2 linked regions of the Desulfurobacterium sp. TC5-1 genome follow. The protein of the gene in region 1 binds, or shares a complex with, the protein of each later gene. Links are inferred from orthologs where the notes say so. Each region holds a gene or a part of one and is shown in the gene's direction. Other genes may lie near its edges. The genes, in order: hslV and hslU.

What was found.
Region 2: the proteins of hslV (region 1) and hslU are in contact, whole or in part, in a solved structure (PDB 1G4A), measured with the Escherichia coli proteins. The link is inferred for Desulfurobacterium sp. TC5-1 from one-to-one orthologs.

Annotation. Positions count from the first base shown.
Region 1 is NZ_ATXC01000001.1:773,119-784,387, reverse strand. Bases 5,668-8,467 are described here. They hold hslV (ATP-dependent protease subunit HslV), read left to right. Parts: upstream 5,668-6,697; coding sequence 6,698-7,237; downstream 7,238-8,467. Other genes in these bases: H153_RS0103995 (hypothetical protein), read left to right, coding at 7,895-8,467; H153_RS0104000 (histidinol phosphate phosphatase domain-containing protein), read left to right, coding at 7,246-7,914; H153_RS0104010 (hypothetical protein), read left to right, coding at 6,445-6,705; H153_RS0104015 (TrkH family potassium uptake protein), read left to right, coding at 5,668-6,370. Outside these bases: H153_RS0104040 (nitrilase-related carbon-nitrogen hydrolase), read right to left, coding at 1-226; H153_RS0104035 (branched-chain amino acid transaminase), read right to left, coding at 344-1,261; lgt (prolipoprotein diacylglyceryl transferase), read right to left, coding at 1,301-2,059; murein biosynthesis integral membrane protein MurJ, read right to left, coding at 2,060-3,577; H153_RS0104020 (NAD-binding protein), read left to right, coding at 3,616-4,908; more of H153_RS0104015, read left to right, coding at 4,913-5,667; more of H153_RS0103995, read left to right, coding at 8,468-8,584; upp (uracil phosphoribosyltransferase), read left to right, coding at 8,581-9,234; hisS (histidine--tRNA ligase), read left to right, coding at 9,224-10,456. UniProt on the Escherichia coli protein: Protease subunit of a proteasome-like degradation complex believed to be a general protein degrading machinery. The complex has been shown to be involved in the specific degradation of heat shock induced transcription factors such as RpoH and SulA.
Region 2 is NZ_ATXC01000002.1:164,065-180,543, forward strand. The notes cover bases 87-2,945. They hold hslU (ATP-dependent protease ATPase subunit HslU), read left to right. Parts: upstream 87-733; coding sequence 734-2,158; downstream 2,159-2,945. Other genes in these bases: comD (sulfopyruvate decarboxylase subunit alpha), read right to left, coding at 87-617; H153_RS0108490 (aminopeptidase P family protein), read left to right, coding at 2,172-2,945. In the rest of the region: more of comD, read right to left, coding at 1-86; more of H153_RS0108490, read left to right, coding at 2,946-3,188; fabG (3-oxoacyl-[acyl-carrier-protein] reductase), read left to right, coding at 3,202-3,936; acpP (acyl carrier protein), read left to right, coding at 3,982-4,218; H153_RS0108505 (HD domain-containing protein), read left to right, coding at 4,396-5,367; purM (phosphoribosylformylglycinamidine cyclo-ligase), read left to right, coding at 5,360-6,394; purN (phosphoribosylglycinamide formyltransferase), read left to right, coding at 6,391-7,038; H153_RS0108520 (pitrilysin family protein), read left to right, coding at 7,038-8,246; H153_RS0108525 (DUF523 domain-containing protein), read left to right, coding at 8,239-8,715; H153_RS09725 (nitronate monooxygenase), read left to right, coding at 8,728-9,804; tol-pal system protein YbgF, read left to right, coding at 9,804-10,604; H153_RS0108540 (hypothetical protein), read left to right, coding at 10,608-10,997; H153_RS0108545 (inositol-3-phosphate synthase), read left to right, coding at 10,998-12,095; mtnP (S-methyl-5'-thioadenosine phosphorylase), read right to left, coding at 12,146-13,000; H153_RS0108555 (hypothetical protein), read right to left, coding at 13,022-13,321; flagellar biosynthesis protein FlhA, read right to left, coding at 13,395-15,473; and 2 more genes. UniProt on the Escherichia coli protein: ATPase subunit of a proteasome-like degradation complex; this subunit has chaperone activity. The binding of ATP and its subsequent hydrolysis by HslU are essential for unfolding of protein substrates subsequently hydrolyzed by HslV.

The DNA of each region.
Region 1 (11,269 bases):
CGATGTGCTTGCTTAGCTTTTTTAGTGGTGATAATCTTTCATCATCCGGCTTTATAGCTATTTCAGATGTTATGTCCTGAAGGTAGTAGCCCGTTATGGAAAGTTCCGGAAAAAGGCAGATGCTTACACCTTTTTCTATGCATTTTTCGGTGAATTGGCAGATTTTCTCTATGTTCTTTTCCAGGTTTCCAAGAACGGTATTTATCTGAACAACGGCAACTTTCATAATCACCACCTGATTATTAATTGAATTACAGGACTATTTTAAGGCAGATGCAGGGCAATTTCAATGTGAATAAGTGTGAAAAGATTGAAACGGGGGAAATCCCCCGTTTCATGTTAGTTAGTATATTGGAATAAGCCAGTCGCTGTACTTGCTAATGTTTCCTTTAACAATGTTAAAGTAGAGGTCCTGAAGTTTTGATGTTATTTCGCCGATTTCTCCATTTCCTATGACTCTTCCGTCTATTTCGGCAATTGGTGCAACCTGTGCTCCTGTTCCCGTGAAGAACGCTTCATCGGCTATGTAAAGTTCGCTTCTTAACATTGGTCTGACTTCGACGGGAACGTTAAGCTCTTCTTTCAGAAGTTTTATTATGGCGTTTCTCGTTATACCTTCAAGAATGTTACTGTATGACGGTGTAGTTATTGCAACGCCGTTTCTTATGATAAAGAGATTTTCGGCACTCCCCTCTGCTACCGTTCCATCTGGATTAAGCATTATGGCTTCATCTGCGCCTGCCCTTATGGCTTCTGTTTTTGCAAATGCGCTGTTAACGTAGGCACCGGCAACTTTGCACCTTGCAGGAATCATGGAATCGTTTATTCTGTGGAAAGAAGAGGTAATTACCTTTAATCCTTTTTTTGTATCAAGATAGTCACCAAGAGGAACGGTGTATATTGCAAGTTCTGTATCGTATCCTATAAGTTTTGGAGAAATCTGAAGGTTTGGAAAATAAACGATAGGTCTTATGTAAACGTTTTCTCTATGTTCGCATTTTCTTAAAAGCTCTACAGTTATTTCAACGAGTTCATCAACAGTTTTATCTACCTGGAAGTTCAGGATTTTACAGTTTGCAAGCATTCTTTCGTAGTGTTCTTTGAAAAATAGGCCGAAAAGCTGTTGCTTCTCTTCGTTCCAGTATGCTCTAATGCCTTCAAAGACGGCTGTTCCGTAATGAAAAGAGTTGGTTTGAATGTTTATGTTTGCTTCCTCTATTGGAACGAATTTCCCCTCAAAGTAGGCGTAGCGTTGAGCCATCTTTCTCCTCCAGCTTTGAAATTTTCCTTGAGAAATCAATTATACTTTTTTACAGGCTTTCCTTCTATATATTATCAGACCCGTTCCAAGAATTACCATAAAAATGCTCATTATCTGGTTATTGCTTAATGTTCCAAAGAACTCTTTTGGTGTGGCTCTCCAGAACTCTATTAGAAATCTAAAAATACCGTAAAAAATGAAATAAAATCCAAATATTTCTCCGGGTGATTTTCTCTTTCTGTAGAGGAAGTAAAGTACAGCTGCTATAAGAAAGTTTGCTGCTGAAGAGACAGGTTCCGTTGGATACAAAGGAACATTGAGAGGAGCGGCAGAGTGAGGATCTCTGAATACGAGGGCGAACCGGGAATGGCATACTTTACCGTAGCAGCATCCTGCCATAGTACAGCCTATCCTTCCAAACCCAAGTCCCACTTCACCTGCTATTACTGCAATATCGGCCGTCTTCCATATGGGAATGTTCTTTTTCTTGGCCAGATATAGCGCTGTTATAAAACCGAAGAGGAAGCCACCGTACCAGACGAGTCCTCCTTCCCAGAAGTAGAATATCCGCCATACAGGATGGAGATATTGGGGATTGTATAGAAAAAAGAAAATTCTTGCGCCGATGAAGCCGGAAATGACCGTCCAGATCATAAGATCGGAAAGGTCATCCTTGTTTATTCCTTCCCGTTCTCCAAGTTTTATTAGAATGAAGTATCCACAGATGATGCCGATTGCTACCATTACACCAAATGTATAAATGGTGAAGGGTCCTATCTTAAAAAGGATTGGATGCATTTACTGCCTCCTTAAAAGTTTCATCGCTATCCTATCGCCTGCCAAAAGCAGCGTTGCAAAATAGATAATCACTGCAACTACGATGGTTGCAGATATTGTTGCTATTTTGAGTAGCGGTGATGCAAACTGAAAGTATGTTTTTGTTCCATAAATTGCAACTGGAATTATGGGAAGGGATAGGAGTAAATACCTTAAGTTTTCTTTAATCCAGTTTTCTATGAAAGAGACGTTTTTTTCGAGTTTTCGGACAAGAAACAGAACATTTAAAAGAGAGGTCATTGCCGTACCGAGCGCTAACCCTGCAGCACCTAACTTTAGTCCAAAACAGAGAATGATGTTGGCGACTATGTTGAAAACGAGCGTAGCGGCGCCAACTTTGACAGGATAGCTGTAATTGTCAAGAGAGTAAAAAGCGTTGACCAGGATCTTTTCAAAAGAATAAAAAAGGAGCCCTATTCCATATCCGCATAAGACGTAGTATGTTGCGTTTAGATCTGCTGTTGTAAATTTTCCGTGGTGAAACACGATGTCAATTAATGGTTTACCAAAAAAGAGAAGTCCAATAGTAGAAGGTATTATTATCATTGCGCATAGCGTTAATCCTGTTGTCAGGTTGTATCTGAAGGCGTCTTCGTCTTTAAACGTTTTCGCAAGTTTTGGAAGGAGTACCTGGGATAGACCTATTGCAAATATTCCAAGGGGAAGTTGAACAAACCTGTTTGCGTAGTAGAGGTATGATATGGCACCGGCTGCTAAAAATGAAGCGATAATTGTGTCTGCCAACATGGAAAGTTGTCTCACACCAAAGCCGAATATCCCCGGGATGATGTTCTTTAAAGCTTTTTTGACATCTTCGTCTATTCCCGGAATAGGTCTTGGAATAAATGCTTCTCTTCTGAGGAAGTATAGCTGGAGAAGCACTTGAAGAAAGCCACCTATAACAACGCCTAAGGCTAAAGCATGGATGTTAAGTTGGTTCTTAAAAAATATGGCACACAGTATAAGCGATATGTTGAAGAGAACTGTTGAAAATGCCGGGGCGAAGAAGTGCTCATATCCATTTAGTATTCCACCGAAAAAAGCCACGAGGCTTACTAAAAGTATGTATGGAAACATTTCTCTTGTAAGGGATATAGCAAGTTTTTCAATATCTCCCGAGAAGCCTGGAGCTATAACTTTTATTATTAGTGGGGTGAAGATTTCACCTATGATTACAACCGTCAGTAGTGAGATGGACAGGATGAAAAAAAATCTTGATGCAAATTTTACGGCCTCTTCCTTACTTATCTGAAGTTTTTTGGCAAATGCCGGTGTGAAAGCTGAGCTAAAGGCACCCTCTGCAAATACTCTTCTTAACATGTTGGGGATTCTGAAAGCTACAAAGAACACGTCGGTTGTTCTTCCTGCACCAAAAGTCGATGCTATGACGACGTCTCTCAGCAGTCCAAAAACCCTGCTTGAAAGGATGGATAATGCTACAATTAGAAACGATTTTCCTATGCTTTTGTTTTTTGGCATAATAGGCAATTATATAAGAGTTTTGTTTGAGGTGAAAGATGAAAAAAGTTTGTATCATAGGTGCCGGTGTTGTGGGTAGTTCCCTTGCCAAAAAGCTCTCAGTTTCCGGCTATGAAATTGCCGTTATAGATAAGAACAGTGCCAAGATAGAGGATTTAACTTCTACCCTCGACATAATGGGTATTGACTGCGATGCGACAGAAGTGAAGTGTCTTGATAAGGTTAAGGATTTTGAGCTTTTTATCGTTGTGACAGATAGTGATGAGAGAAACATAGCAATAGCCGCGATTTTGAAGTCTTTCTTCAAGAAGGATAAAATAATCATAAGGGTGAGTAAGAATGCCTTTGCTGCGCCACCGATTAAAGAACTTCTTGGTGTTGAACCTGTTAACATTTTAACAGAAGTTATTACAAAAATCATTGACACTATTAGATTCCCCTTTGCCCGTTCAGTTGTTCGTTTCGAAAAAGGAAAGTTAATTCTTCTCAACTACATGGTCTCTTCTGAGGATATTTTTGCGGGGAAAGAGATAAAAGAACTTCAGGCTTTAAGGAAGCTGATTCCTTTTACAATTGCGGCTCTTGAAAGAGACGGGAAGGTTGTAGTTCCGGATGGGGATACGATAGTTTATCCTGATGATTCTCTCTTCTTTGTAATAAAAGAAGAAGATGTAAAAGTGTTTCAGGAACATCTCCTTAAAAATGCTGAGCCAGTTAGACTTGCGTTTATTCTTGGTCATTCAAAGTTTACCGTTGAACTTCTCAAAAGAATAGCGGATTTTGAGGGGTTAAAGATAAAGCTTGTTGAACCTGACCTGCAGAAGTGTGAGGAGATAGCCGGGGAATTTCCAAATATTGATGTTCTGCACGGAGAAGTTACAGATGTTGAGCTTTTAAAGTCTGAAGGGATAGACAAAGCAGGTTTGGTCATTGCGATAACAGAAGATGAGGAAAATAACGTTCTTTCCTGCATCCTTGCTAAAAAATTAGGTGCTAAAAGAGCGGCAGCACTTATAGCCCATTCTGAGTATGAGAACATCATAGAATCTATTGGTATTGATACGCCGATAGTTCCGAGAAAGTTGCTTGCAAGCCGCGTGTACACAACCCTTAGTAGTAAAAGCCTTCTTGATGTTTTTGAGCTTAGAGAAAACATTGAAATTCTTGAAATCCAGGTTGGCAGTGAGTGGGACGGCAAGCAGATATCAGAAATAAAGTGCAAGGAGTGTCCTTTAGTTCTTGCACTTAAAAGAGACAACGATATTCAGGTAGTCGGTGGCGATACGGTTGTAAAGAAAGGCGATATACTTATATGCATAAGGCAGAGGTAGTGGTATGAAAGTTAGGGGTATTGATTTAACGGTAGTGTTTAAAGTTGTCGTCTCAATCCTCTTTTACATGTCTTTGTCGCTTCTTATCCCTGCCACTTATTCTCTCGTTGTTGGTGACGGTCAGGTTATGGATTTTATTTATCCATTTCTTCTTGTAGGTTCAATTTATCTGCTTGCTTATCAGATAGAGATAAGGGATGATTTGACTTTAAAAGAGGCCATTCTTTCTATTTCTCTTATATGGCTTGTGTTTCCGGCAATTTCGGCAATGGCTTACTGGATAAATGGTGCCATTCCTGACTTTATAGAGGCTTACTTTGAATCTGCTTCAGGTTTCACGACCACAGGTGCTTCGATACTGACAAATGTGGAGGCAATGCCAAAGAGTCTCCTTCTATGGCGTTCAACGACAAACTGGGTCGGTGGTTTAGGATTCGTCGTTTTTGCCATTGCCCTTCTGCCTGCCCTTGGATCAGGTGGCATGCAGATGATGAAATTTGAAGCTTCAAAGGCGGTAGAAGAAAAGCTGAAACCGAAGGTTAAAGAAGTTGCAAGGATAATCTTTGTCATCTATAACGGTTTGATAATTGCTGAGATTTTGCTCCTCCTTTTAGGAGGAATGCCGCTTTTTGACGCTGTTAACCACGCCTTTTGTACCATAGCAACAGGTGGCTTTTCAGTTAAGAACAGCAGTATAGGAAGTTACCACAACGTTTTTATAGAGATGGTTGTTGCACTTTTTATGGTGTTTGGCTCAGTTAACTTCCTCAACTGGTATCACTTTTACAGGACAAAAAACTGGAGAGTTTTCTTTAAATCAGAAGAAAACAAACTTTACTTTACAATTCTTGGTGTGGCGATAGTTTTATGTACTCTTGTTCTTACAGTCGATGGATTTTACAATCCATTTCAGGCTTTAAGGTACAGTATATTTCAGGTGATTAATTCTGCTTCAACGACAGGTTTTTCTTCAACAGACTATACTCACTGGCCGACATTCGTTTTAGCGGTGCTTATCATCCTTGAGTTTTTGGGAGGTGTTTCCGGTTCAACGGCAGGTGGTTTAAAGCAGTTCAGGCTTGTAGCTTTAGGCAAGTCTATCTATGGAGAGCTTAAAAAAACGGCACATCCGAGACTTGTTTACAGGATAAAGCTGGACGGTAAAACGCTTGATTTTTCCGCGCTTAATGCAATATGGGCTTTTGGTGCGGCTTTTACCTTTGTCACGGTTATTGTGGGGATACTCCTCTGTCTTACCGGCACGGATCTTGTAACGGCCTTCTCCTCTTCTATTGCCTGTGCCAGCTGTTCCGGTCCGGGTCTTTTGAAAACCGGTCCTGCCGGTAACTATCACTTTTTTGCAGACTGGCAGAAGCTTATCCTTTCTATAGAAATGATTCTGGGAAGACTTGAGATTTTTGCCCTTTTTGCCGTCTTCATGCCTTCTTTCTGGAAAGATTGATAATAACTTGCAATTGACATAGTTAGGAGATATTAATAATTTTTCCCTGACCACAGCGAAAAAGGAGGGAAAGTATGTTTGAAAAGTTGCTTTTTGTCGTTGTTCTTACGCTTGTTCTGAATCTACCTTTCGGGTGGTTAAGGGAGACGACAGAGAAGTTTTCAAAAAGGTGGTTTCTTTACATTCATCTTCCGATACCATTTATCATAGCCTGTAGAATTCTTCTTGGGATCAGTATAAAGTTTGCACCTCTTCTTATTGCAACGGCCGTGATAGGACAGCTTGCCGGTGGTATGATAAGGAGAAGGTACTATCCGGGAGGTATTTATGAGTGAGACTTTTCACGGTACCACCATATGTGCCGTTATAAGAGATGGTAAAGTTGCTATGGCTGGTGATGGCCAGGTTACACTTGGAAACACAGTTTTTAAAAATGGTGCAAGAAAGGTTAGGAAAATATATAACAATAGTGTACTTGTCGGTTTTGCCGGTTCTGTTGCTGATGCCTTTTCTCTCCTTGAAAGGTTTGAGTCTAAATTGATTTCCTTTGGTGGAAATCTCTTAAAATCTGCCGTTGAACTTGCAAAAGACTGGCGGACAGATAGGGTTTTAAGGCGGCTTGAAGCGATGCTTCTTGTTGCCGATAGGAGCAGGATTCTTCTCATTTCAGGTAACGGTGATGTGATAGAACCTGATATTCCAGTTATGGCAATAGGTTCTGGTGGTGCTTACGCTCAAGCTGCAGCAACAGCTCTCTATGAGAATACTGACCTTTCTGCCAGAGAGATTGTTGAGAAATCTCTAAAAATAGCCGGAAGTATATGTATATATACCAACGTTAACATAGTGGTTGAGGAACTTTCTTAGAGGTGGATATGATAGACCTTCATACACATACGGTTTTTAGTGATGGTGAGCTTATTCCAAGTGAACTTGTTCGCCGTGCGGAGTTCATTGGTTACAGAGCGATAGCTATAACTGATCATGCAGATTACTCAAACTATCAGTTTATCATTGAAAATCTATTAAAAACTGCTGAGATTCTTACTGAAAATACGAATGTAATTGTGCTTCCCGGTGTTGAGATAACTCACGTTCCACCTGTTAAAATTCCGGAACTTATAGAGAAGTGCAGGAATGAAGGTGCTAAAGTTGTTGTAGTTCATGGTGAAACAGTAGTTGAACCGGTGGCTGAAGGGACAAATTTAGCGGCAGTTGAAGGTGGTGCGGATATTCTTGCCCATCCCGGACTCGTGGATTTGAAAACGCTTGAAATGGCAGCTAAGAAAGGTGTAGCTATTGAGATAACTGCAAGGAAAGGGCATAATATAACCAACGGATATGTGGTAAGGGTTGGTAGAGAAGTGGGCGTCAGGTTTGTTATAAACACCGATGCTCATTCACCTTCTGATTTAATAGATAGGACTTTTGCTTTAAAAGTTGGTCTTGGTGCAGGACTTACGTTGCAGGAGGTTGAGAGGGCTTTTGCAACCTCTGAAGAGATAGTTAGGAGGAAGATGGGTGATGAAAAAGCCACCTTATAAGTCTTACGGAAGAGATAAGAAGAAGAAAAAGGCAAAAATAGAGAAGCATATTGACATACCGGCACCAGTTGATACGCCTGAAGCTGAAATGATGGTGGATGATGTTTATAAGATTATTGCTTTCTTTCAGGCTCACGCCGCTAAATTTGTTGCCGTTCTTGCTGTTTTGCTTATAGTCGGTGGTGGATACCTTGGCTATAAGTGGTATAAGAGTAACCTTGAGATGAAAGCGGCTGCCATTTTTGATAAAGGTATGATAGCTCTTGAAGATGGTAATGAGAAGGAGGCTGAAAAGTATTTTAAAGAAGTTGCTGATAAATACTTTTCAGCACCTTCAGGAAAGGCCGGTGCGTTTTTATATGGGAAGTTGGCAGGTGATATTGATTACATAAAAAGGGCTGAAGATGTAAAAAGTTTTACAATTTCTCCTGCTGCTAAGTTGGAAGATGGAATTTTTATGATGGAGAAAGGTAAAAGTAGTGAAGCCGTTCAAAAGTTTGCCTCTCTTTCCCGTGATAAAGATTGGACCTATCCTGCAGGGCTTTACTATCTGACGATTTACTATCTTTCAAAAGGAGAGAAAGAAAAGGCTAAAGATACCTACGATATATTAAGCGGGGATTATAAAAACAGTTTTTATACGGCTGTTTTAGGAGAAGTTATCCAATGATAACAGAGGTTAAGAACAACCTGGCCTCGTCTCTTCTTTCTATTTTGAGAGATAAAAAAAGCGAAGGAGTCTCTTTTCGTAGTGCAGTTGAAAAGCTAACGTTCCTTTTGGTTGAAAGAGCTTTGTCAAATCTGCCTTCAAATAAAGTTGTTATTGATACGCCGGTTGAATCAAACGCTGAAGTTTCCGTTTTAAACGATGAGGTGGTTTTTGTTCCGATACTTCGTGCTGGGCTTTTGATGCTTCATCCCGCAATCTCTATTTATGAAAAGGGTAGAATAGGTTTTGCCGGTGTTTACCGTAATGAGGAGACTTTAAAGCCAAACCTTTATTACTTCAAAGTTCCTGTTATTAAAGATGCTTTCTATTTTATCCTTGATCCTATGCTTGCAACTGGCGGAACCGCCGTGTGTGTAGTTGAAAAACTTTTAAAATTGGGTATAAATCCCGGGAAAATAAAATTTATTTCTTTTGTAAGTGCACCAGAAGGAATTGAAAAACTTAAAAAGTTTTCAGGAATTGAGATTTTTACAGCATCAATTGATAGGTGTTTAAACGATAAAGGATACATTTTGCCGGGTCTTGGTGATGCCGGTGATAGATTTTGCTATACGGAAGGAGTGGAGGTCGTAGAGGATTATGGGATTTAAGACGGTTAGAGGTGTTGAAGACATAATACCGCCTGAAAGTGAAAAGTTTGAAAAAATTGCTGAAACGTTTAAGGAAAAGGTAAAGGTTTACGGTTTTAAAGAGGTAATTCTTCCCGTTTTTGAAGAGGCAGGGCTCTTTTTAAGAAGTGTTGGAGAAACGACAGACATTGTTCAGAAAGAGATGTACGTTTTTGAGGACAGGGGCGGCAGGAAGATTGCTTTAAGGCCAGAAGGAACGGCTTCTGCCGTAAGGGCTTACATTCAGCACGGTGTCTATGCAAAGGAACCTTTTACAAAATGGTTTTACATAGGTCCTATGTTTCGCTATGAAAGGCCTCAAGCCGGAAGGAATAGGCAATTTTTTCAGGCTGGATGTGAAGTTTTTGGACTTTCTTCACCAGGTGTTGATGCGGAGGTTATTCTTCTTGCTTCAGAGATTTTAAAAGCTTTAAACATTGACTTTACGCTTGAAATAAATTCTATAGGCTGTGAAAAATGCAGGCCAAATTATAAAAAGGCTCTTATTGAATATCTCTCTTCTCAAAAAGAAAAACTCTGTAAAGATTGCCAGAATAGACTTGATAGAAATCCTTTAAGGGTTCTTGACTGCAAAAATGAGGGTTGCAGGGAAGTTGTTAAAGATGCGCCTTTAATAACAGACTACCTGTGTGAAGAGTGCAGCGAACATTTTGAAAAACTAAAATTTTTGCTTAGAGAACTTAAAGTGCCTTTTGTTCACAATCCTTTCATCGTCAGAGGGCTTGATTACTACACGAAAACAGTTTTTGAATTTAAATCTGATGCTCTTGGTGCTCAAAGCACGGTTTTAGCCGGCGGCCGCTATGATAATTTGATAAAAGAACTTGGTGGCAGTGATGTTCCCGCCCTTGGTTTTGCAATGGGTATTGATAGGATAATGCTTCTTATTTCTGATGAAGAAAGAGAAAGAAACGGAGTTTTTGTTGTAACAGGTGGTGAGAAGGCCTATTTAGAAGGGTTAAGACTTGTCAAGATGTTAAGGGATAAAAGTTTTTACGCAGAGATAGATCACAGGCAAGGGAGTTTCAAGTCTCAGTTTAAACTTGCAAATAGGTTGAACGTTAAGTATGTAGTTATCATAGGTGACGAAGAGTTAGAAGGTGGTTTTTATTCGTTAAAGTGTCTTGAGACTGGAAAGCAGGAGAAGATAGAGTCTGTGGCTGAACTTATAGCGAGGCTTTAATGGGAAATGAAGTTAAAAAAGTTTTGGTTTTAGGTTCAACTGGTTCAATTGGTGAAAATACGCTTGATGTTGTAAGGCAGTTTTCAGATAAATTTAAAATTGCTGGTCTTGTTGCTGGAAAAAACGGTGAAAAGCTTAAAAAACAACTTGAAGAATTTAAGCCTGAGGCAGTAGCTCTTTTTGATGGAGAGATAGAAGTTCCAGCAGGTACCAGATTTTACTCTGGTGAAGAAGGAATCACTTCTCTTATAGAGGATATTGAGTTTGACATTGTAGTTGCTGCTATATCAGGAGCTTCGGGAATTGTTCCAACTTTTGAAGCTTCAAAAAAGGCAAAAAGAGTTGCTCTTGCCAATAAGGAATCTCTTGTCTGTGCCGGTAAGTTCATTAAATCTGTAGCAAAAGAGATAATTCCTGTTGATAGTGAACATTCAGCAATATTTCAGGCACTTTTATCCGGAAAAAAAGAAGAAGTAAAAGAAATTATTCTTACGGCTTCAGGGGGCCCTTTTAGAGGGAAAAAGCTTGAGGAACTTAGAAACGTGAAACCTGAAGACGCACTTTCCCATCCCAACTGGGACATGGGAAGCAAGGTTACGGTAGATTCGGCAACGTTGATGAACAAAGGCCTTGAAGTCATTGAAGCTGTCTGGCTTTTTGATGTGCCTGTTGAAAAAATAAAGGTTGTTGTTCATCCACAGAGCATCGTTCATTCAATGGTGAGATTTTGTGATAACTCTTTTATAGCCCAGATGGGAAAACCTGATATGAGAATACCTATAGCATATGCTCTCTCTTATCCTGAGAGATTGT
Region 2 (16,479 bases), on another replicon or contig:
AGGAAAGAGAAAAGTTCCGCCACAGCTTCAAACCTTCTCATGTCGGGATTTTTAATACTTTTTTCAACCTTAACAGAAACAACTTTTTCTCTCTCTTTCTCAAATACCGGATTTTTATACTCTTCACCTTCAAAAAGTGCAGGAGAAAGCAGAATGGCTATTGGCTCCCTCTTCCTAAAAGCTTCTTCTACAGCTTTTGGAATGATAGGCAGGGCACTCTTATCATAAACCTTTACAACAGGAACACCGCAGGCTTTAAAAAGGTTTTCCGTAACCTCGCCCATCAAAACCTGAGGAAAAATTTTCTCTTTATAAATACCCCTGTGAGAAACAAAGATGGGAAGGGGAATTCTGTAAGTCTTTATCAGCGTCATAAGAGCACCGAAAATGTTACCCACACCGGAAGACTGAATGAAAAGAGCATAACGCTTGCCGCCGGCAAAAAGTCCCGCAGCTATACCTAAACCCTCTTCCTCCCTTGAAAGGTGAATGTGCTTTTTACCGTAAACATCATCAAGTTTAGCCAGTAACGTCTTAACCCTATCACACGGAAGAGAAAGAACATAATCTATCTTTAAACCTTTCAAAGTACCCGTTATAAATCCCGTAGCTTCCATCAACCACCTCACAAGTAGAAAGTGGTTTAATAATAGCAAAACATTGCAACCGGCAAGAAACTGACATACTATCAGTGATAAAATAATTGAGGTTTCATATCAGACAAGGAGGCAGAATGTTTAAGAATATCTTCAGAAAAAAGGGAAACGAGGAAGGATTTCTGACACCAAAACAGATAGTTGAAGAGCTGGATAAATACATCGTAGGACAGCAGGAAGCAAAGAAAGCGGTTGCCATTGCCCTTAGAAACAGGTGGAGAAGGCAAAAACTTCCTGAAGATATGAGAGAAGAAGTTGCGCCCAAAAATATTATTATGATAGGACCTACAGGCGTTGGAAAAACGGAAATAGCAAGGAGATTGGCAAAGCTTGTAAATGCACCGTTCGTGAAAGTAGAAGCCACAAAGTTTACAGAAGTCGGTTACGTCGGAAGAGACGTAGAATCAATGATAAGAGACCTTGTTGAAATAGCGGTTAACATGGTAAAAGAGGAAAAGATAGAAGAGGTAAAGGTAAAGGCGAGAGAACTTGCTTACGAAAGACTTCTTGACCACATGATACCGGAACAGCCCGCCAAACCTCAATCCCTTGAAACTCTATTTGACGTTTTTCTGCCTTCACAATCAAAGAAAAAAGAAGAACCATTAGCAAGAGAGATTAAAAAGGAAAGGGAAAGATACCTGAAGCTTTTAAAAGAAGGAAAACTTGATGAAGAAGAGGTTGAGATACCGGTAACCGTTGAAACACCTGCCAACATAGGCGTAATAGGCATAGGTCCCGGGATGGGAGGCGACGCCGGAAACATTCAGGACATAATTTCCTCGCTCTTTCCAAAGCCTAAAAAGATGCGAAAAATGAAAGTAAAAGAAGCCCTCAGATACCTTGAACAGGAAGAGGCACAAAAACTGATAGACATGGACGAAGTAATCAAAGAGGCAATAAATCGCGTTGAAAATCACGGCATCGTTTTCATAGACGAAATAGATAAGGTAGCTGCAAAGGGAAGCGGAAAAGGCCCGGACGTTTCAAGGGAAGGTGTCCAGAGAGATCTGCTGCCGATAGTAGAAGGCTCAAAAGTGCCAACAAAATACGGCCTGATAAAGACAGACCACATACTATTCATAGCGGCCGGTGCTTTCCACATAGCAAAACCTTCTGACCTGCTACCGGAACTTCAGGGAAGATTCCCGATAAGGGTAGAACTAAAACCGCTCACAAAAGAAGATTTCATAAGAATCCTGACGGAACCGAAAAACGCACTAACAAAACAGTACACTGAACTTCTTAAAACGGAAGGCGTTGAAATAGAATTTACAGAAGACGGCATCGAAGAGATAGCTAAAATGGCGGAAGAGGCAAATACAAAAGCCGAAAACATCGGCGCAAGAAGACTTCACACCGTACTTGAAAGACTCCTTGAAGACATATCATTCAACGCACCCGAAATGAAAGGACAAAAGGTCATAATAAACAGAGAATACGTAAAAGAAAGACTCGGCAACATTATAGAAGACGAAGATCTTACAAGATACATACTGTGAATCTGGAGAAAGCATGCTTGAAAGGATAGCCGCAAAGATAAAAAAGTACGGTGATCTTTTAATAACCATTGATGGAAAGGAACGGTTCTATCTCACAAAGTTTCCGTCGTCATTTGGCGTCGTGGTTATCACAGCAGAAGGTGAAGGCTTTTTCTTCACCGATAAACGCTACCTTAACGCTGCAAGAGAAAGAGCAAAAAAGTTCAACGTTTTAGAGTGGAAAAGCTTTGAAAACCTGAAAGAAATTTTCGGGAACAGGAAGGTAATAGTTGACGGCGAAAGAGTAACGTTAAAACAGTTTAACGAAATAGAAAAACACTTTGAAACCACCACGGTCAACGGCTTTTTGAAAGAGTTTCGCGTGGTAAAAACGGAAGAAGAGATCTGCGCCATAGCCCGTGCAGTTGCCATTGCCGAACAGTCATTAAGGGACGTTCTGCACCTTTTAAAACCGGGTATAACAGAGTATCAGTTCAGAAAAGAGTTAGTAAACAGAATGTTTCACTACGGCAGCGAAGAATCGTTTGAGACGATAGTCGCATCCGGGAAAGGTGCATCTATTCCTCACTGGAAAACCTCTCATAAAGAGGTAAAGGACGGTGATGTTGTTATTGTTGATTTCGGTTCAATTTTCGGCGGCTATCTTTCAGACATAACAAGAACTTTTCTTATAGGAAACGTTTCTTACGAACTTAAAAAGATTTACAATATAACCCTTGAAGCTCAATTAAAAGGAATAGAAGCAGCAAAATCGGGCATGCCCTGCCGCGAAGTTGATAAAATAGTAAGAGATTTCATCACTGAAAAGGGATACGGTGACTACTTTGTCCACGGTACGGGACACGGAATAGGCGTTGAAATCCACGAAGCACCAACGTTAAGCCCGAAATCAAATGAGATTTTAAAGAAAAACAGCGTTGTAACGGTAGAACCGGGTATATACATACCCGAACTTGGCGGCGTAAGAATTGAAGATGATGTTTTAGTAAGAGAGGACGGAGGTTATTCACTTATAACCCTTCAAAAGTAATAGGGAGGTTTTAATGGCAAAAAGCATCGATTTAAGCGGTAAAGTTGCCCTCGTAACAGGCGGCACAAGAGGTATAGGAAGGGCAATAGCTGTTGCTCTTAAAAGTGCAGGTGCAATAGTCTATATCACGGGAACAAACGAAGAGAGAACAAAGCAAGCCGCAGAAGAGATAGGCGTAAACGGCGTGAAGATGAATGTCTGCGACAGAGAAGAGGTCAAAAAAGTTGTTTCAGAGATAGCGGAAAAAGAGGGAAAAATAGACATTCTCATAAACAACGCCGGCATTACAAGGGACACCCTTTTTATGAGAATGAAGGATGAAGATTGGGATGCAGTAATAGAAACAAACCTCACAGGCATCTACAATGTAACAAGGCAGGTAGTCCCCCTTATGATGAAAAAGAAAACCGGCTCCATCGTCAACATCTCCTCTGTCGTTGGATTCACAGGAAACCCGGGACAGGTTAACTACTCATCTACAAAAGCAGCACTTGTTGGATTTACGAAATCCTTGGCAAAAGAAGTTGCATCTCGGGGAATCCGCGTAAACGCCGTAGCACCGGGATACATAACAACAGACATGACGCAGAAAATACCGGAAAAGGTAAAAGATGCCCTAATAAAGTCCATACCTATGCGCAGAGAAGGTGAACCATCAGAGGTTGCAGACGCCGTCCTATTTTTAGTGTCAGACATGGCGTCATACATCACAGGCACCACAATTCACGTCAACGGTGGACTTTTCTAAAGTTAGGAATATAATTTCCACTATCAACTATTTAAGGAGGTTGGCATGGCAGAAAACATCGAAGAAAAGGTGAAAGAACTTATCGCCGATAGACTTGGAGTTGATCCCGAAGAAGTAACTCCAGATGCTTCTTTTGTAGAAGACCTCGGCGCAGACTCTCTTGACACAGTTGAGCTCGTTATGGCTCTTGAGGAAGAGTTCGGAATTGAAATTCCTGACGAAGACGCTGAAAAGATTCAAACAGTTGGCGACGCCATCGAATACATCAAAAACCACACCTAAAAGTACTCATCTTTTCAAAATTTAAGGGGGGAAATCCCCCCTCCTAACAAAAACCTGCCGAAATCCCATCTTTCTCTTTAAACCATCAGAACTTATTCGTAAAAGCATTCAAAAAAGTTTACAATTTCATATAAAGTCTATAATTTTCCCCTAAAACTCATCACTATAAGGAGCGTGATGGACGTACTTGTAAGGGACATTTATAAAATGCCGGCAGGGCAGGAGTTTAAGGGCTTTTTTATAATAGAGAGCGCCGAGATCAAAAAGCACCGAACGGGCGAACCATACTTGAGACTTATCGTTTCTGACAGGACAGGAACTCTTCCAATTCTCTGGTGGAAGCCGCCAAAGGATGCAGACCTCACAATTTTCAAAAAAGGTGACGTCGTTTTTATTGAAGCTTACGTTGAACTTTTTCAGGGAAACGTCCAGCCAAAGATAAAATTTATGCGCCACGCAGAAAAAGCCGAATTTAAGAGAGAAAAATTTATAAAGGTAAGCAGGTTTGACGTTGAAGAACAGTTTACAAAGCTGCTTGAAATTATTGAAACGATAGAAAATCCATACCTGAAAAAACTTCTTGAACTCATATTCTACGACGATGAGATTGCATCAGCATTTATGAAAGCACCAGGTGGAAAGTTCATCCATCATGCCTCCATCGGTGGTCTTTTAGAACACACTTTAGGGGTTGTTGAAATATGCGAAGTCGTGGCAAAAAGGTATAAAAGCATAGACAGAGATCTCCTCATTACTGCTGCAATACTTCATGACATAGGAAAGATAGACGAATACAGCATGGACGTAGCAATTGATAGAACAGACGAAGGAATACTCTTAGGCCACATTTTCACGGGAAGCGAACTAATCTCTAAAAAAATTGATGAAATAGAAGGATTTCCTAAAACCTTAAAAGTAAAACTGCTCCACTGCATCCTTTCCCACCACGGTGAGTACGAATTCGGTTCACCAAAAAAACCAAAAACACTCGAGGCGGTAGCTCTCCACTATGCGGACGCCCTCGATTCTAAAGTCAAAGGATACGAAGAGCACATAGAGAGAGAGCTTGGTGAAGGAAAGGGATGGACAAAGAGACACTTTGCCTATGAAGTTCCTATCTACTTTGACGGGGAGATTAGCTATGAGTGAGAAAAAACTTACATACAAGGACGCTGGCGTTGATATTGAAGCTGGAGACGCACTCGTTGAGAGGATAAAACCTTTCGCGAAAAAAACGTTTGACAGTAACGTACTTGCCGGAATAGGCGGTTTTGGTGCAGGATATCTTATACCTGAAGGTTACAAAAAACCCGTTTTAGTTTCCGGAACAGACGGTGTTGGAACAAAACTTAAAGTTGCCCAGATGGCAAACGTTCACGATACTGTTGGAATTGACCTTGTAGCAATGTGCGTTAACGACATATTGACCGTTGGTGCAAAACCCCTCTTTTTCCTTGACTACTTCGCAACAGGTAAACTCTCAGTTGACACCGCCGCAGACGTTGTAAAAGGTATAGCAAAGGGATGCGAAATTGCCGGCTGTGCACTCATCGGTGGCGAAACGGCTGAGATGCCTGACTTTTACCCTGAAGGTGAATATGACCTTGCAGGTTTCGTAGTCGGAATCGTTGACATGGAAAAGTACATAACCGGCGAAAAGATAAAGCCGGGGAATATTGTTATAGGTATTGCATCATCGGGAATACACAGCAACGGATACTCTTTAGTAAGAAAGCTCTTCTTTGAAATTCTGAAATTAGACGTAAACGATACCGTTGATGAGTTAGGAAAAAGCGTTGCCGAAATTCTGCTGACACCCACAAAAATATACGTAAAATCGATATTAAATCTCCTGTCAAAAGTAAATGTTAAAGGGCTTGCCCACATTACGGGCGGTGGAATACCCGGAAACCTTGTAAGAATTCTTCCAAACGGAACAAAAGCCGTAATAGAGAAAGATTCATGGGAAGTTTTGCCAATATTTAAATTCATTCAGGAAAAGGGAAACGTTCCTGAAGAAGAGATGTTTAAAACGTTCAACATGGGCGTTGGAATGTGTGTGGTAGTTTCACCTGAAGACGTGGAGAAAACACTTGCCGTTCTTAAAGAAGCGGGTGAAAAAGCTTTCATAATAGGTAAAATAGAGGAAGGAAACAAAAAGGTTGAGATAAAATGAAAATAGCAGTCCTTGCTTCTGGAAGAGGTTCAAATTTTAAGAAAATAGCAGAAGCCGTAGAGGCAGGAAAAATTCAAGCTGAAATAGCATTGCTTATCACTGACAGAGAAACCGCCGGTGCGATAAATATTGCAAGAGAATTTGGAATAAACATTTGCTACCTGCCTTTCAAAAAATTTTCAAATAGAGAAACTTACGATGAAAAAATCGTTTCCATATTAAAACGGGAAGGTGTATCCCTCGTCTGTCTTGCCGGTTACATGAGAATAGTTACGCCAACTTTCGTAAAAGCCTTTGAAAACAGAATAATGAACATACACCCTTCGCTCCTTCCCGCTTTTCCAGGACTTGGCGTTCACAAAAAAGTTCTGGAATACGGTGCAAAGTTTTCCGGCGCCACAGTCCACTTTATTGATACCGGTGTTGACACAGGTCCAATAATCATTCAGGCGGTTGTACCTGTAAAGCCGGAAGACACGCCTGACACACTTGCTAATAGAATCTTGGAATGGGAGCACAGAATTTATCCCCAGGCTGTAAAGTGGTTCGTTGAAGGCAGGATAACAATCAACGAAAGAAAGGTTACAGTAAAAGGTGCATCCTATGACTCCCCGCCGGTCGTTCCGGCACTGGAGGACTTTTGATGGAGAGGTTTAAAATTTCTGAAAACGTTGAAGCAGTCCTCAATCCCGTAGATGAACTTGACATAACTTCTGTCGTCATCTTTTCAGAAAACGGAAGCGTAACAGACAACGGAAAAGCAGGACTCACAAACTTGTCCCTCCACGTTGGTCTAAAAAGGAGTGTTTCAAAAACGACCAAGGAAATAGCATTCTTAACAGAACCTTACGGTTCATCGATAATTCCAGAAACAGGAAAAGATTTTTCTACTATATCTTTCCAGATAACTCCCGATGGATTCCCGGTCTTCATAGAAGTCCTCTCTGAACTGATAACGGAACCGGCCTTTACCGAAGAAGATTTCATAATAGAAAAAGAGACAACCATTGCTGCCATAAGGGCAAGACTTGAAAGTGCATTTTCGTTTGGTTACGAAGAATTTAACCTTTTCACCTATAAAAACACACCTTACAAAAATCTACCGTCCGGAACGGTAGAAACCGTCGTGCCCATAACTCTCAACGACCTTAAAGAGAAATACAGAAGGTTTTTTAACGAAGGAAAATTCATTATTTCAATTGCAGGGAAAATCCCCGAAAATGTGGAAAAACTACTCTCTAAACTTCCCATAAAGGGAGGAAAGAACAGAAAACTTCTCTTTAAAACGCCCATTGAAAAAAGTGAAAGTGTAAACTTATGCAGGAAAGGTTCAACACAAACCTTCATAATAAGAGGATACGAAGCACCGTCAGTAAATGACTGGAAAAAGTACGTCTCCTATAAGCTGCTGAACACCGTTGTAGGTGATGGATTTAACTCTATCCTCTTTCAGCAGCTACGGGAAAAACAGGGACTTGCCTATTCAACAGGTTCCTTCTTCCCGACACTAAAAAATCCTGGAAGATTTGTCATATACATAGGCACGTCGCCGGAAAAGGAAGAACAGGCACTAAAAGGCATTGACAACCTGATAGAAAACCTGCCGGCGTTAATCGGCGAAGAAGATATTAACAGGGCCAAAAACTACCTTAAAGGGACTTATCTACTTGACCACGAGAAAAGACTACGAAAAGCCTGGTACTACGGATGGTGGACAGTGCTGACAGGAACACCGGAAAAAGACACCCAATACATAGAAGAGATTGAATCACTAACACTTAAAGACGTAAAAGAAGCAGCTGAAGAGTTAAGTAAAAAACCCTACCATCAGGTAATCGTCTGCAATGGATAGCGTAATAGTTGTAAGTATGTGTTTATTAGGAATACGATGCCGTTACGACGGAAAGAGTGTTCCGTGGGAAGGATTAAAGTTTATTAAGGATAGGTTTTTTATCCTTCCCGTCTGTCCGGAACAGCTTGGAGGACTTTCAACGCCAAGATCTCCATCAAAAATAGAGAAAGGAGACGGCTTCACCGTTTTAGAAGGAAAAAGCAGAGTTTTAACCGTTGAAGAAAAAACAGACGTGACAGCAAATTTTGTGAAAGGTGCGCAGGAGGCACTCAAAATAGTAAATCTATTCAGAGAAAATGTGAAAGCTGTAATATTAAAGGAGAAAAGTCCTTCGTGCGGCGTGAAAACCATATATAATTTTAACTCAGACTCTCTAAAAGCAGGGAAAGGCGTAGCAGCAGCCCTATTTATTAAAAATGGCTACCGCGTTTTAAGTTCTGACGAACTTGAAGAGATAGAAAAACTTTAAAAAGGAGTACAGATGAGTAGATTGCCAGAACTTGTTATAGCAGGACTAAAACCAAAATACCCGATTATCCAGGGCGGAATGGGTGCGAAAGTATCCCTCCACAAACTTGCAGCTGCTGTTGCAAACGCAGGTGGAATGGGCGTTATATCAGCCGTTCTACTCCAGGAAAAAGACAGAAAAAAGGAACCCAAAAAGACTTGCAAAGGCAAAAACCTTGAAGAATTGGGAATGAAGCCTTATCTATACGCAACAGAGCTTGCAGAAGAGATAAGAAAAGCAAAGGAACTTGCACCAAACGGTCTGATAGGCGTAAACATAATGTACGCATTGACACACTTTTACGAACTGCTCCTTACAGCCATTGATGCAGGTGCGGACTTTATCATTCAGGGAGCAGGCTTTGGAAAGGACGTCTTTAAAATATGTAAAACCTTTGACATCCCGCTTATAGAGATAGTATCAACGCCAAAAGGCGCCGCTCTATCTGAAAGACTCGGAGCTTCTGCGATAATTGTTGAAAGCGTCGAAGCGGGCGGCCATCTTGGAACAGACAAAGGATTGTGGGAAGTTCTTCCAGACATAGTAAAAGCCGTTAAGAAGATACCTGTAATAGCGGCCGGTGGCATTTTCGACGGAAAAGACATGGCAAAAGCCTTTGAAATGGGTGCAAAAGGCGTTCAAATCGCAACAAGATTTATAGCAACCTACGAATGTGACGCCGATCAAAAATTCAAAGAGTATATAATAAATGCGAAGCCGGAAGATTCTATATTTATAAAAAGCCCTGTTGGCATGCCGGCACATGCAGTTAGAAACCCATTTACGGAAAGGTTGGAAAAGGAAGGGAAAATACCTCACAGATGCCACTACAACTGCTTAAAGACATGTGCAAAGGCAGATTCTATATACTGTATAGCTGATGCCCTGCTTGCATCTGCAGCGGGCGACGTGGTAAATGGACTTGTATTTTCCGGCAGTAACGTAGGAAGAGTTAACAGAATGTACCACGTTGACGAACTGATACAGGAACTTGTAAAAGAGTGCGAAGAGGAACTTGCAAAGAAAAATCTTAACTTCCGGGGGGAATGATGAAAAAGATACTTGTTGCTGCAGTTTTTCCTCTTCTGCTGGCAGGTTGCGTTCAGACACAGCCGGTAAACACAACACCTGCAAAGCAGGAGAGCGCATACGATAAAAAACTTGAAGAATTAGAAAAACGTATATCTTCAATAGAAGCAAAAAGTTTACAGAACAGCGCTCAAATTAAAACTCTCAACGAGAGAGTCGCCAGAGTAGAGGACAGGCTCGTTGAAGACGAAAAAGAAATATACGAACTCAAGAAAACATCACAGCAGACACAAAAAGTTTTGAAAGAAATAACCGTATCTGCTAAATCCGCCGTACAACCGGAAAATCAAACAGAGGCAGTTCCGCAGGAAACTGCCGAAGTCGAGCAACCTTCAGCAGAAGTCCAAACACCAGAAGTAATAAATGTATCTGACGAAGACATCTATAAAAAGGCTTTCAACGCAATGGAATCGGGTGAACTCGACACGGCCAGAATCCTGTTTGAAACACTGGTTAAAAGGTATCCGGACAGTCCTCTGGCAGACAACTCCCTCTACTGGATAGGTGAAATATTCTACTCCCACGGCGATTACGCAACAGCACTTGACTACTTCAAAAAGGTTGTTGACAACTACTCAAACTACTACCCATCACCAAAAGGAAACAAAGTGCCTGCAGCCCTGCTTAAAGAAGCCCTCTGCTACAAAGGACTCGGTGACAATGCAAAAGCAAAGCAGCTGCTGAAAAAACTGATTTCAAAATACCCTTCAACAAACGAAGCAGCCATAGCCAAAGTAAAACTGATGGAACTTGGAGATTGATAGATGAATGAAAGAGATATGAGAATCAAAGGACTTGCATATAGAGGCTTCGATCTCTGGCTTAACCTTGAACTTTCGAAGTTCCGGCCGGACGGCGGTTACGAAGAGGTCGAAAGGTTTCTGTCAAAACGGTTCAAAACGGAAAATCTCAATCCCTTGCTTGAAGTTTTAGGACTCCTTGAAATGGCATTAATAGAGGATGCTCTGAAAGGTAAGGAGTACTTTACTGAAGAAGAGAGAGAACAGGTAATAAAAGAGGTTGTGGAGCAGCTTGCGTCTGACTTTCCCCTCATAGTGGAAGAGATGGAAAAGATAGCAGAAAGTATAAATGGTAAAATTAGCCAGTTCAAGGAGCTTGCTAAAAAGTATAGAGAAAAGGAAGGAGGCAATTAAATGTCAGGGAAAATAAAAGTTGCCATAGTAGGGGTTGGAAACTGTGCCAGTTCCCTCATACAGGGAATTTACTACTACCAGGGGAAGTCAGAAAAAGATATATCTGGACTTATGCACTACGATATAGGCGGCTATAGACCGTGGGACATAGAAATCGTTGCCGCATTTGACATTGATAAAAGAAAAGTTGGAAAGGATGTAAGCAGGGCAATTTTTGAAAAGCCAAACTGCACGACCGTTTTCAATCCCGATGTTCCGGAAATGGGTGTTGAAGTCCAGATGGGACCCGTTCTTGACGGCTTTGCAGAACACATGAATGAGTACCCGGAAGACCAGAGATTCGTGGTAGCTGACAAGGAACCTGTCGACGTAACAAAAGTTTTAAAAGAATCGGGAGCAGAGGTTGTTATCAACTACTTACCTGTTGGCTCTGAAGAAGCAACAAGATACTATGCCCGGTGCGCTCTTGACGCTGGATGCGCCTTTGTCAACTGTATTCCTGTTTTCATAGCATCAGACAGCGAATGGGCTAAAAAGTTTGAAGAAAAAGGACTACCAATCGTCGGAGACGACATAAAATCACAGGTGGGCGCAACAATCACTCACAGAGTTCTGGCAACACTCATGTCAGACAGAGGCGTTGCAATAGACAGAACCTACCAGTTAAACTTTGGTGGAAACACAGACTTCTTAAACATGCTCGAAAGAAAAAGACTTAAAACAAAGAAAATATCAAAAACGGAAGCCGTTCGCTCACTGATTCCGTACCCTATGGCTGACAACAACATTCATATAGGACCAAGTGACTACGTCCCATGGCTTAAAGACAACAAAATTGCATACATAAGACTTGAAGGAAGGCTCTTTGGCGACGTTCCAATGTACATAGAATTGAAACTATCCGTTGAAGACTCACCAAACAGTGCAGGTTCTGCAATTGATGCTATAAGATGTGCAAAAGTTGGACTTGATAGAAAGATAGGCGGTCCCCTCTACTCCATCTCTTCATACACGATGAAACATCCACCTATCCAGTATCCGGACTGGAAAGCAAAAGAGCTTGTTGATAGATTTATCAAAGGTGAAGTGGAAAGGTAAAAAGTCCTTAAAAATAAAAAAAAAGGGGGCTTCAAAGCCCCTTTTTTACTTTAAATTCTATCTTTTATTAGAAGCTCAAGCCTTTTCATCGCCTCTTCAGAGATATACTCTTTTTTTGTCTGAATAGCACCAACAAGCGCCGTTTTTGCGTAAGAGTTTTCAATGTCTTCTGGCTTAATCGTCTCTATAACACGCTTAAGCATCCTTTTAGCATTCTCAATGTTCTTCGCCATAGTGGCAAGAACTTTTTCAACGTTAACCTCTTCACCTTCCTTCCATACATCGTAATCTGTTGCAAGAGCAACAGCCGCATAAGGAATCTCTGCTTCCCTTGTGAGCTTTGCTTCAGGGATGTTTGTCATTCCAATCACATCAACACCCCAGCTCCTGTAAATCTTTGATTCAGCCTTTGTTGAAAATTGAGGTCCCTCTATACAGATGTAAGTTCCTTCTCTATGAACCGGGATACCTTCATCAAGGCAGGCCTTGTAAATAAGCTCGTTCAAACATTCGCAGGTGGGTTTATCGAAAGGAATGTGGGCAACGATGCCGTTACCAAAAAACGTAGAAGGTCTGTTTTTTGTTCTGTCAAAGTACTGGGTAACTATAACAAAATCACCGGGCTTTATTTCTTCCTTCATTGAACCAACAGCACTGACAGAGAGAATGGCATCAACGCCGAGCATTTTAAATCCGTAAATGTTTGCTCTATAAGGAACTTCTGAAGGAAGGTAAACGTGTCCCCTTCCGTGTCTTGGAAGGAAATAGACATCCTTACCGGCAAGTTTTCCGTGAATGTAAGCATCTGAAGGTTTACCAAAAGGTGTATCAAGTGTTATTTCCTCAACATCGGTAAGACCTTCAATGTCGTAAAGTCCGCTTCCACCGATAATTCCTATCTTCATACTCTCCTCCTGAATTCAAATTTACCTATTGAAGGATATCTCTTTACCGCCTTCTTCAACCTTTATTATCGTTCCCATACCCCAAACATTAATCACTTTATCACCGTCGTTATCAACGCCTTCAAGAATCTTGACAGTAATATTCTTAACACCGTTCCCGCCGATATCCTCAGCCTGCTGCTCAAGCATTGCAACAACCCTCATAACAGGGTCAATCGGAAGCTCGCCGTTGAACCAGTTTTTCTCTTTCTGCTGAATGAAAGCGTAAGCTATGTTTATAACCTCATGCTTCTGTGGAACTTCTCCAAAAGAGAGAATCATCTTTAAACCTCCGTAGGACTGTTGTTAGTGCCATTATTCTACAACAAAATCAACTTCCAAAGACAAAGGAAAATCACTCTCCGACTGTTCCTACGACGTTAACCTTTGCGCCCGGTTCTACTTCAGAGTAAGAAAGAACAACAATATTTGGTGCATACGGTTCTATTATCTTTTTAAGAAAACGGCGAACGGCAGGAGAGGTGAGAATAACCGGAACTGCCTGCTTCCTGGTGAAAATGTCACGGTATTTCATAATGTCACCCATTATTCGCTGAACGAAAGCAGGTTCAAGAGGCGGAAGGTAACCGTCGTTCTGTTTCACCTTTTCTAAAATGTAATTTTCTGCTTTTGGAGTCAGCGTCAGAACGGTAATCTCACCGTTCACAGCGTAAAGGTTCGTTATCAAACGGGCAAGTGCCTGTCTTACAAATTCGGTGAGGATGTCCGGATCCTGCGTTTTTGAAATGTTATCTGAAAGCGCCTCCAGGATAGTCATAAGGTCTTTAACAGGAATGCCCTCTTTAAGCAAATTCTGAAGAACCCTGTGAACGACACCTAAAGGCACCTGCTCCGGAACGATGTCTTTAACGAGAGGATACTTCCTGGCAAGGTTGTCTATGAGCTCTTTTGTTTCAACCCTTCCCAAAATCTCGTAGGCATGTTTCTTGATAACTTCCGAAAGATGAGTAATTATAACTGTTGGAATGTCAACAACAGTATATCCCAAAAGTTTTGCCCTATCTTTCAGGTTAGGTGCTATCCAGTAAGCTGTAAGCCCGAATGCCGGCTCTTTTGTCTCCTTCCCGGGAATCTTTTCCTTTGTTGTCCCCGTATCAATGGCAAGTAGCTTGTTAGGCTCTACCTCACCTCTGGCAACCTCAACATCTCTTATTAAAATTCTATACTCACCCGGTTTAAGCTCAAGATTATCTTTTATGTGAACAAGGGGAATGATTATTCCTAACTCTTTAGCAAGCTGCTTTCTTAGCGATTTTATCCTCTTAACAATTTCCCCTTTTTTCTTATCCTCAACATAAGGTATCAAAGCATAACCTATTTCCATTGCCAGCGTTTCCGGTGGAGAAATCACATCTTCTTCCTCTTCTTTCGCCTTTGCCTCTTTTAAAAGCTCTTTTGCCCTCTCTTCTGCCTCTTTTAACTCTTTCTCTTTAGTAGCTTCGTAAACCATGTAGGCAACTATTGCAATGAGAGAAGCTACAAGCAGGAACGGAATTGTTGGCATTCCCGGAACGATACCCATAACTGCAAGAGTTCCTGCCGCCATGAAAAGGGCTTTATGGTAACCTGTCAACTGCTTGAAAATTTCCGTTCCAAGGTCAGTCTCGGCTGCTGCTCTTGTAACCATAAGACCGGCCGCGGTTGAGGTAATGAGAGAGGGAATCTGTCCTACAAGTCCATCACCAACGGTAAGAATAGTAAATGTTTTTGCGGCATCAGACAAACTCATGTGATGCTGAAAAACACCTATGGCAAGACCGCCAAGGATGTTTATAAGCGTAATGATAATCCCTGCAATGGCATCGCCACGGATAAACTTCGAAGCACCGTCCATCGCCCCGTAGAAGTCCGCTTCTCTTGCTATTTCCTGACGGCGCCTCTGGGCTTCTTTCTCATCGATCAAACCGGCGTTAAGGTCAGCGTCTATCGCCATCTGTTTACCTGGCATGGCGTCAAGAGTAAACCTTGCGGCAACTTCTGAAATCCTTTCAGTACCTTTTGTAATGACGATAAAGTTGATTACCACAAGTATCAGGAAAACGATAATACCTACGATGTAGTTACCACCAACGACAAACTGTCCAAAGGCCTCTATAACCTTACCGGCTGCCGCAGGTCCCTCATTTCCATGAAGGAGAATTCGCCTTGTTGTTGCAATGTTAAGAGATAGACGAAAAAGCGTTGCGATAAGGAGTAGAGATGGAAAAGAAGAAAGTTCAAGGGGATGGTTTATATAAATCGTAGTCATCAGAATTAACAGAGATAGTGTAATGCTAAAGGTTAAAAGAATATCAAGAGCCATAGGAGGAATGGGAAGCACCATCGAGGCAAGAATGGCAAGGAGGAGAAGAACAAAAAGAAGATCAGAATACTTGTAAAGCTTGTTCACGTAGAGAAGAAGTGTTTCTTTCATAGATTCTCCGCCTTTTTATAGGCGTTAAGGGCATTCTCTATATACTTTGCAAGTCCAAATCTATCAGAGGAGGCAAGTTTATTTGCAACTGTCATATCAAACATATCGGTGTACATCTTATCTGAAAAGGAGGAAAACATACCTTCCGGTATTCCCTTTCTCATCTCTTTCAACATAATCTCAAGAAACGTTGCCTCAAACTCTCTGGCAACGTCTTTTACCGTTTTGATATTTTTAATTGCCGTAACATCCCAGTAAGGAATAATCTTCGGCTCCATCTCTCTCCCCGTTACATAATCACTATTTTAGCATGAAGCTTGCCAGCTGCTTTTATAGCCTGAATTATCGCTATTAAATCCCTCGGGGATATACCAAGCTCGTTGAGAGCCTTAACAAGATCTCTAAGGTCGGCAGACTGAACACTAAATATACGACCCTTCTCCTCTTTAACCTCGGTAGTTACATTCTCGGTAGCAACCGTCTTGCCGTTTGAAAGAGGGGATGGCTGCGAAACCTGCGGCGTTTTCGTTACTGAAACATAAATATTACCGTGGGCAACATAAACAGGAGGGTCTATCCTAACGTTACCGCTCATTATAACCGTTCCTGTCCTTTCATATATCACAACTACAGGTTCAGGCTCGGTATTTATGGAAAGGTTAAGAATCTTTGAAATGAAATCAACCTTGTTAACGCCTTCCGGAAACCTCACTTTAACCGTTGAAGAATCAACGGCAACAGCCGTTCCTCTACCAAAGGCACTGTTAATGGCATCGGCTATCGTAGCAGCTTCAGAAAAGGAAGGATGCTTCAGCGTGAGAGTTACAGAATGTTCATCGGTAAGTTCAAAGGGAAGTCCCCTCTCAACTATACCACCATCTGGAATGATACCGGTTGTTGGAAAGTTCTTCTGAACCTTTCCTCCTTTGTTTGATTCTGAATAACCACCGCCGGTGGAAACAGAACCCTGAGCAAAGGCATAAACCTTTCCATCGGGACCAAGGAG